DNA from 2 places in the Methyloversatilis sp. RAC08 genome. Region 1 is predicted to be linked to the other one. Evidence: predicted binding sites of a transcription regulator. Region 1 holds the regulator's gene; the other holds the start of a gene.
The links. Region 1 encodes sigma-54, which starts transcription at its own class of promoters, with help from an activator protein. Its sites were predicted from a motif close to TGGCACNNTTCCTGCT; they were not measured.

Region 2: the regulator sigma-54 is predicted to act here: its motif matches at 668-683, upstream of nifH (nitrogenase iron protein).

Annotation. Positions count from the first base shown of each region.
Region 1 covers NZ_CP016448.1:1,721,750-1,725,805, reverse strand. Annotated here, with positions in the region: gene recX (recombination regulator RecX) at 1-93, shown strand, start outside; gene lptB (LPS export ABC transporter ATP-binding protein) at 86-826, shown strand; gene BSY238_RS07985 (RNA polymerase factor sigma-54) at 847-2,283, shown strand; gene hpf (ribosome hibernation-promoting factor, HPF/YfiA family) at 2,347-2,667, shown strand; gene ptsN (PTS IIA-like nitrogen regulatory protein PtsN) at 2,788-3,276, shown strand; gene hprK (HPr(Ser) kinase/phosphatase) at 3,245-4,056, shown strand, end outside.
Region 2 covers NZ_CP016448.1:1,316,608-1,320,663, forward strand. Annotated here, with positions in the region: gene BSY238_RS06015 (group II truncated hemoglobin) at 1-423, opposite strand, end outside; gene nifH (nitrogenase iron protein) at 834-1,712, shown strand; gene nifD (nitrogenase molybdenum-iron protein alpha chain) at 1,828-3,282, shown strand; gene nifK (nitrogenase molybdenum-iron protein subunit beta) at 3,404-4,056, shown strand, end outside.

The sequences.
Region 1 (4,056 bases):
TGGGCACGGCAGGCGAGATTTCTTCAATCACGCGGTTTTTCCGCCGATAGCATACGCAAGGTACTGCGCGAACAACCCGACCAAGATGACTGAAAACCGGAGTGCCAGCCGGCTCAAGGTTGAGCGGCTGCGCAAGAAATACAAATCGCGCCCGGTCGTGAAGGATGTGTCCTTCGAGGTTGGCAGCGGCGAAGTGATCGGTCTGCTGGGCCCGAACGGTGCCGGCAAGACGACCTGTTTCTACATGATCGTCGGCCTGGTCACGGCCGACGGCGGCGAGATCCACCTTGATGGCGAGCGGCTGACGCACCTGCCGATACACCGGCGGGCGCACCAGGGCTTGTCCTATCTGCCGCAGGAGAACTCGGTATTCCGCAAGCTGGACGTCGAGGAGAACATCCTCGCCATCCTGGAACTGAACGAGAAGGATGCGCGGGTGCGAGCACAGCGGCTGGAAGAATTGCTGGCCGAACTGGGCATTGCCCACCTGCGCAAGAGTGCGGCCGTGGCGCTGTCGGGCGGCGAGCGGCGGCGTGTCGAGATCGCCCGCGCACTGGCCACGTCGCCGCGCTTCATCCTGCTCGACGAACCGTTCGCCGGTGTGGACCCGATTGCGGTGATCGACATCCAGAAAACCATCCGCTTCCTGAAGGAACGCGGCATCGGCGTTCTGATCACCGACCACAATGTGCGGGAAACGCTGGGCATCTGTGACCGGGCTTACATCATCAACGAAGGCGAGGTGCTGGCGAGCGGCCGGCCGGACGAAATCGTGTATAACGAAAGTGTCAGGAAGGTCTATCTGGGCGAGCATTTCCGCCTGTAGCCCGCCGAAATTTGCACACCATGAAGCAGTCGCTGCAACTCAAACTTTCCCAGCATCTTGCGCTGACACCGCAGCTGCAACAGTCGATCCGGCTATTGCAGCTGTCGACCATCGAATTCAATCAGGAAATCGAACGTTTCCTCGATGAGAACCCGATGCTCGAGCGTGACGAGCCGGATGCCACCGCCAGCTTCCAGCCGCCGCCCGAAAGCGTTGCCGAGGTGCGCGATGCGCCGCAGGAAAGCACCCAGGCCAGCGCCGACGAACGTGCCCCCGAGGGTACGGGCAGCGCCGACATGGACGAGTGGTCGGGCGAAGGCGGCAACTACGGTACGCGCAGCGGCGGCGACGATGACGATGGCGACTACCAGGACGTGCAGGCGGCCGGTACCTCGCTGAGGGACCACCTGTGCGGCCAGCTCGCCCTGTCGCAGATGAGCGAGCGCGACCGCTATCTGATCCGCCTGCTGATCGAAGCGCTTGACGATGACGGCTACCTGAACCAGGGCCTGGACGAACTGGTCGAGCTGCTGCCGGAAGAGGCCGACATCGACCTCGACGACCTGTCGATCGCGCTGCGCCAGTTGCAGAACTTCGACCCGCCCGGCGTGGCGGCGCGCGACCCGCGCGAATGCCTGCTGATGCAGCTCAACTTCCTGGCGACCGACGAAGTATCGACGCTTGCACGCGTCATCATCGATCAGCACATCGATCTGCTGGCTGCGCGTGATTTCGCCAAGATCCGGCGTGCGGTCGGCTGCGATGAAGAACTGCTGCGCGCCGCACAGAACCTGATCCGTTCGCTCAACCCCCGTCCGGGTGCCCAGTTCGCGCCGATCGATGCGCGCTACATCGTGCCCGACGTCGTGGTGCGCAAGGTGCGCGGCCAATGGACGGCGCTGCTCAATCCGGATGCCATGCCGCGTCTGCGGATCAACCGGCTGTATGCGGAAATCCTGCAGGGCCAGCGCGGCAGCGGTCTGTCCGGCCAGCTGCAGGAGGCCAAGTGGCTGATCAAGAATGTCCAGCAGCGCTTCGACACCATCCTGCGTGTCTCTCAGGCCATCGTCGAGCGCCAGCGCCAGTTCTTCGAATTCGGTGAGGTTGCGATGCGGCCGCTGACGCTGCGCGAGATCGCGGAGACGCTGGAACTGCATGAATCCACCATTTCTCGGGTGACGTCGCAGAAGTACATGGCGACGACACGCGGCCTGTTCGAACTGAAATATTTTTTCGGCAGCCATGTGGCAACCGAAAGCGGCGGGGCCTGCTCAGCCACCGCAATCCGCGCACTCATCCGCCAGTTGGTGGGTGCCGAGGATGCCAAGCGTCCGTTGTCGGACTCGCGCATCGCGGAAATACTGGGTCAGCAGGGCATCGTGGTTGCGCGGCGCACCATCGCCAAATACCGTGAATCGCTCAACATCCCGCCGGTCAGCGTGCGCAAGGCGATCTAGCGCGTTCAATGACGAACGCCCGGACCGTCCCGCATATTCCGTCCCGCAACGACAGGAGGCAGCATGAACCTCACCATCACCGGCCATCATCTTGAAGTGACGCAGCCGATCCGCGACTACATCGAGTCCAAGCTCGAACGCGTGATCCGCCATTTCGACCACGTAACAAGCGTTTCCGTGATTCTGACTGTCGAAAAGCTGCGACAGAAGGCGGAAGTCACTCTGCACGTGCGAGGCCGCGACATCTTCGTCGAAGCGGAAAGCGAAGACATGTATGCCACCCTCGACAACCTGATGGACAAACTCGATCGTCAGGTGCTCAAACACAAGGAAAAATCGAACGAGCACACGCGCGAGTCGGTCAAGCACCAAGCGGCAGAATGACACGATTGCCATCTGTCACGAGCGTATAATCCGACGTCTTGTTGCAGTGCAATCAACTTCACGGCGCGGTTTCCGATATCCGGTAATCGCGCCCGCCGCGTGTTCGGAGTAGCCCCTGACATGACGCTCATCGCCAAGCTGTTGCCCGTTTCGAATGTCTGTATCGGCCTTGAGGCCAGCAGCAAGAAACGTGTGTTCGAACAGGCCGGCCTGCTGTTCGAGAACCATCAGGGTATTGCCCGCAGCCAGGTGTTCGACAGCCTGTTCGCACGGGAAAAGCTCGGCTCCACCGGACTCGGTCAGGGCGTGGCGATTCCGCACGGCCGCATCAAGGGTCTGAAGGAAGCCATCGGCGGGTTTGTGCGGCTGGATACGCCGGTCGCCTTCGATGCGCCGGACGGCCGACCGGTCAATCTGCTGTTCGTGCTGCTGGTGCCCGAGCAGGCAACCGAGCTGCATCTGCAGATATTGTCCGAGCTGGCACAAATGTTTGCAGACAAGGCGTTCCGCGAACAGCTGCTTCAGGCAGCAGACGCCGCTGCCATCCACGCTCTATTCACCACCTGGCAACCGGTGCATGCGGAAGCTCAGCGTCGCGCGGCTGTTTGAGGACAATCGCGACCGTCTTCGCCTGCAGTGGCAGTGCGGCGACGGCAACACACTGATCGTTGCCGATCAGATCGGCCTGTCGCCCGCCGATCTCGTCGGGCATCTCAATACCATTCACACCCGGCGCATCCAGGTCATCGGCGTGCCGGAAATCCTGTGGGTTGAAAACGTCAGTCCGCGCAAGGTCGAGGACATCGTGGGTTCGCTGCTGGAAGCCCATCCGCCGGCCTTCATCGTCGCCGACGGCGCCCAGCCGCCGGCCGCCATACGCGCCGGCTGTGCGGAGCACGGCATTCCGCTGATCACCACGCAACGCAGTGCGGCATCGGTCATCGACCAGGTGCGCGCCTACCTCGCGCGCGAACTGGCCGACCAGACCACGCTGCACGGCGTATCGATGGATGTGCTTGGCATGGGCGTGCTGATCACCGGTGATTCGGGTGTCGGCAAGAGCGAACTTGCGCTCGAACTGATTTCGCGCGGGCACGGGCTGGTTGCCGACGACTGCGTGGAAATCTCGCGCATCGCGCCGACCGTACTCGAGGGGCGCTGCCCCGAATTGCTGAAGGACTTTCTCGAAGTTCGCGGGCTGGGCGTGCTGAATATCCGGACGGTATTCGGTGAAACTGCCTGTCGGCGCAAGATGAAGCTGCAGCTCGTCGTGCATCTGCAGAAGCAGGTAACCGGTCTGCCTGAAGCCACGCGCATGCCGCTCGACAACGAGGTCATGGACATCCTCGGCGTGAAGATACGCAAGGTTGTCATACCGGTGGCGGCCGG
Region 2 (4,056 bases), 410 kb from region 1:
GAAATCCGCGGTCTTGAAAAAAGCCTGCTCGAGCTGCTGCCGCAACGCGGCATCGTTCACGACTTCCTGCAGCGCCTGTCGCATGCAGTCCATCCAGGCATCCCGTTCGGCAGAGCCGATCGGAAATGCCAGGTGTTTGCGGCGCAGCCGCGGATGACCGCGTTCGGTCGAATAGCGCTGCGGACCGCCGGTCCACTCGACCAGGTAGTTCACCAGTATCTGGCGCACCGATCGAAGGTCGTCCGGATGCATTGCACGGATGCCGGCGGCCGCCGGCTGCGTGCTCATGTGGTGATAGAAGCGCTCCACCAGACGTTCGATGGCGGCTTCGCCACCGATGCGGTCGAAGTGGGGATTGCCGCCGGCAGCGGTTGAGCTGACCGAGGGGGCGACAGGCTTGGCTGCAGGCGGGCGGGTGTTCATGGCATCGGCTACGCAGGTGGGTGCAGGCATACAGCAAGCCCCGTACCCGCTCGCTGCCTGAAGCGCCGAATGCCCGCCTGCATGCCGTTTGCAGCATTCACGACAGACCTTGCACCGACCCGGCCATTCCACACAGCCCTGCGCCGAATGTCGTGTTTGTCACATCCGTCCGTCCACCGTACAGACCACGGCACGACGCCACGAAACGGCGTGTGGGAAGGCTTTGGGGGATGTTGAACGCGAGTGGCACGGCAGTTGCTGAAGTGACCTCGCACCGACCATGACTCGCCGCAGTGGCAACCACGAAGACCAATAAAGGCACGAGGGGCTGCATCCGGTGGCACGGTAAGCGCCAAAGACCACACGGTCGGCGGCATCCAACTGTTCATCGACTCAGGAGTGACATCGAAATGGCAAAACTTCGGCAAATCGCCTTCTATGGCAAGGGTGGCATCGGCAAATCGACCACTTCGCAAAACACACTGGCCGCGCTGTCGGATCTGGGCCAGAAGATCCTCATCGTCGGCTGCGACCCCAAGGCCGACTCGACCCGCCTGATCCTGCACGCCAAGGCACAGGACACCATCCTGTCGCTGGCCGCTGAAGCCGGTTCGGTGGAAGACCTCGAGCTCGAGGACGTCATGAAGATCGGCTACAAGGACATCCGCTGCGTCGAGTCCGGCGGCCCGGAACCCGGCGTCGGCTGCGCCGGCCGCGGTGTCATCACCTCGATCAACTTCCTCGAGGAAAACGGTGCCTATGACGGCGTCGACTACGTCAGCTACGACGTGCTGGGCGACGTGGTGTGCGGCGGCTTCGCGATGCCCATCCGCGAAAACAAGGCGCAGGAAATCTACATCGTGATGTCGGGCGAAATGATGGCCATGTACGCGGCCAACAACATTTCGAAGGGCATTCTGAAGTACGCCAATTCGGGCGGCGTACGCCTGGGTGGCCTGGTGTGCAACGAGCGCCAGACCGACAAGGAGCTGGAGCTTGCCGAGTCGCTGGCCAAGATGCTCGGGTCGCGTCTGATCCACTTCGTGCCGCGCGACAACATCGTGCAGCACGCCGAACTGCGTCGCATGACGGTGCTCGAGTACGCACCGGATTCGAAGCAGGCGGGCGAGTACCGCACACTGGCCGAGAAGATCCACGCCAACGCCGGCAACGGCACGATCCCGACGCCGATCACGATGGACCAGCTCGAAGACCTGCTGATGGAGCACGGCATCATGAAGCAGATCGACGAGTCGCAGGTCGGCAAGAAGGCAACCGAAGTCGCCTGAGAAACCGAGAGTCGAGGGTCGGGAGCCGCGGGTCGAAAGGGCCGCAGGCTCCCGGCCTCCGCCGGCGACCCACGGTTCTCCTCCCTCCGCTCTCGATACGTACAGGAGTACTCAAATGAGCATGACGATTGACGAAAAGAAGGCCCAGAACGCAGCTCTCATCGAAGAGGTGCTGAAGGCCTACCCGGAAAAGACCGCCAAGAAGCGGGCCAAGCACCTCAATGTGCACGAGGAAGGCAAGCCTGACTGTGGCGTCAAGTCGAACATCAAGTCGCTGCCCGGCGTGATGACCATCCGCGGCTGTGCCTATGCCGGTTCCAAGGGCGTGGTGTGGGGTCCGATCAAGGACATGATCCACATTTCGCACGGCCCGGTCGGTTGCGGCCAGTATTCGTGGGCTGCGCGACGCAACTACTACATCGGTGTGACCGGTGTGGACACCTTCGTGACGATGCAATTCACCTCCGACTTCCAGGAGAAGGACATCGTATTCGGCGGCGACAAGAAGCTGGAAGTCATCATGGACGAGATCCAGAACCTGTTCCCGCTGAACAAGGGCATCACCGTGCAGTCGGAATGCCCGATCGGCCTGATCGGCGACGACATCGAAGCGGTGTCGAAGAAGAAATCGAAGCAGTACGACGGGCACACGATCGTGCCGGTGCGCTGCGAAGGCTTCCGCGGCGTGAGCCAGTCGCTCGGCCACCACATCGCCAATGACGCGATCCGTGACTGGGTGTTCGACAAGACCGAAGACAAGCGCCCCGACTTCGTGTCGACGCCTTACGACGTTGCCATCATCGGCGACTACAACATCGGCGGCGACGCCTGGTCGAGCCGCATCCTGCTCGAAGAGATGGGTCTGCGAGTGATCGCCCAGTGGTCGGGCGACGGCACCATCGCCGAGCTGGAAAACACGCCGAAGGCCAAGCTCAACGTACTCCACTGCTACCGCTCGATGAATTACATCAGCCGGCACATGGAAGAGAAGTACGGGGTGCCCTGGGTCGAGTACAACTTCTTCGGCCCGACCAAGATCGAAGAGTCGCTGCGCGAGATCGCTGCGCACTTCGACGACACGATCAAGGCCAACGCCGAGAAGGTGATCGCCAAGTACAAGCCGCTGATGCAGGCCGTCATCGACAAGTACCGCCCGCGCCTCGAAGGCAAGAAGGTGATGCTGTTCGTCGGCGGTCTGCGCCCGCGTCACGTCATTGGCGCCTACGAGGATCTGGGCATGGAAGTGGTCGGTACCGGCTATGAATTCGGCCACAACGACGACTACCAGCGCACCACGCACTACGTGAAAGACGGCACGCTGATCTACGACGACGTGACCGGTCACGAATTCGAGAAGTTCGTCGAGAAGGTGAAGCCTGACCTGGTCGGCTCGGGCATCAAGGAAAAGTACGTGTTCCAGAAGATGGGCGTGCCCTTCCGCCAGATGCACAGCTGGGACTACTCGGGCCCGTATCACGGCTACGACGGTTTCGCGATCTTCGCCCGCGACATGGACATGGCGATCAGCTCGCCTATCTGGGGCCTGTCGAAGACGCCCTGGAAGAAGTAAGCATCTGCAGTGAAACGTAGGGTGGGTTGAGGGCACCGAAACCCACCACGAACGACCCGCGTGTCGACGGGCCGGGTGGCTTGATGCTGCCGGCCCACCCTACATCAAGGAGCAATCAACCATGCCTCAATCAGCCGAAAAGATTCTCGATCACGAACTGCTGTTCCGCGAGCCCGAGTACCAGAAGATGCTCGCCGAAAAGAAGTCCGAGTTCGAGTTCAACCATGCCGACAGCAAGATCCAGGAAATCGTCGAATGGACGAAGACCGAGGATTACAAGCAGAAGAACTTCGCCCGTGAGGCACTCACCGTCAATCCGGCCAAGGCCTGCCAGCCGCTGGGCGCGGTGTATGTCGCCAACGGCTTCGCCAAGACGCTGTCCTTCGTTCACGGCTCGCAGGGCTGCGTGGCCTACTACCGCTCGCACTTCTCGCGCCACTTCAAGGAACCGACCTCGTGCGTGTCGTCCTCGATGACGGAAGACGCGGCCGTGTTCGGCGGCCTGAACAACATGATCGACGGTCTGGCCAACACGCTCAACCTGTACAAGCCGGAAATGATCGCCGTGTCGACCACCTGCATGGCGGAAGTCATCGGTGACGACCTGAACGCCTTCATCAAGACGTCGAAGGAAAAGGGTAGCGTGCCGGCCGACTTCGACGTGCCGTTCGCCCACACCCCGGCCTTCGTCGGCAGCCACATCACCGGCTACGACAACGCGCTGCTGGGCATCCTGCGCCACTTCTGGGACGGCAAGGCAGACACCGCACCGAA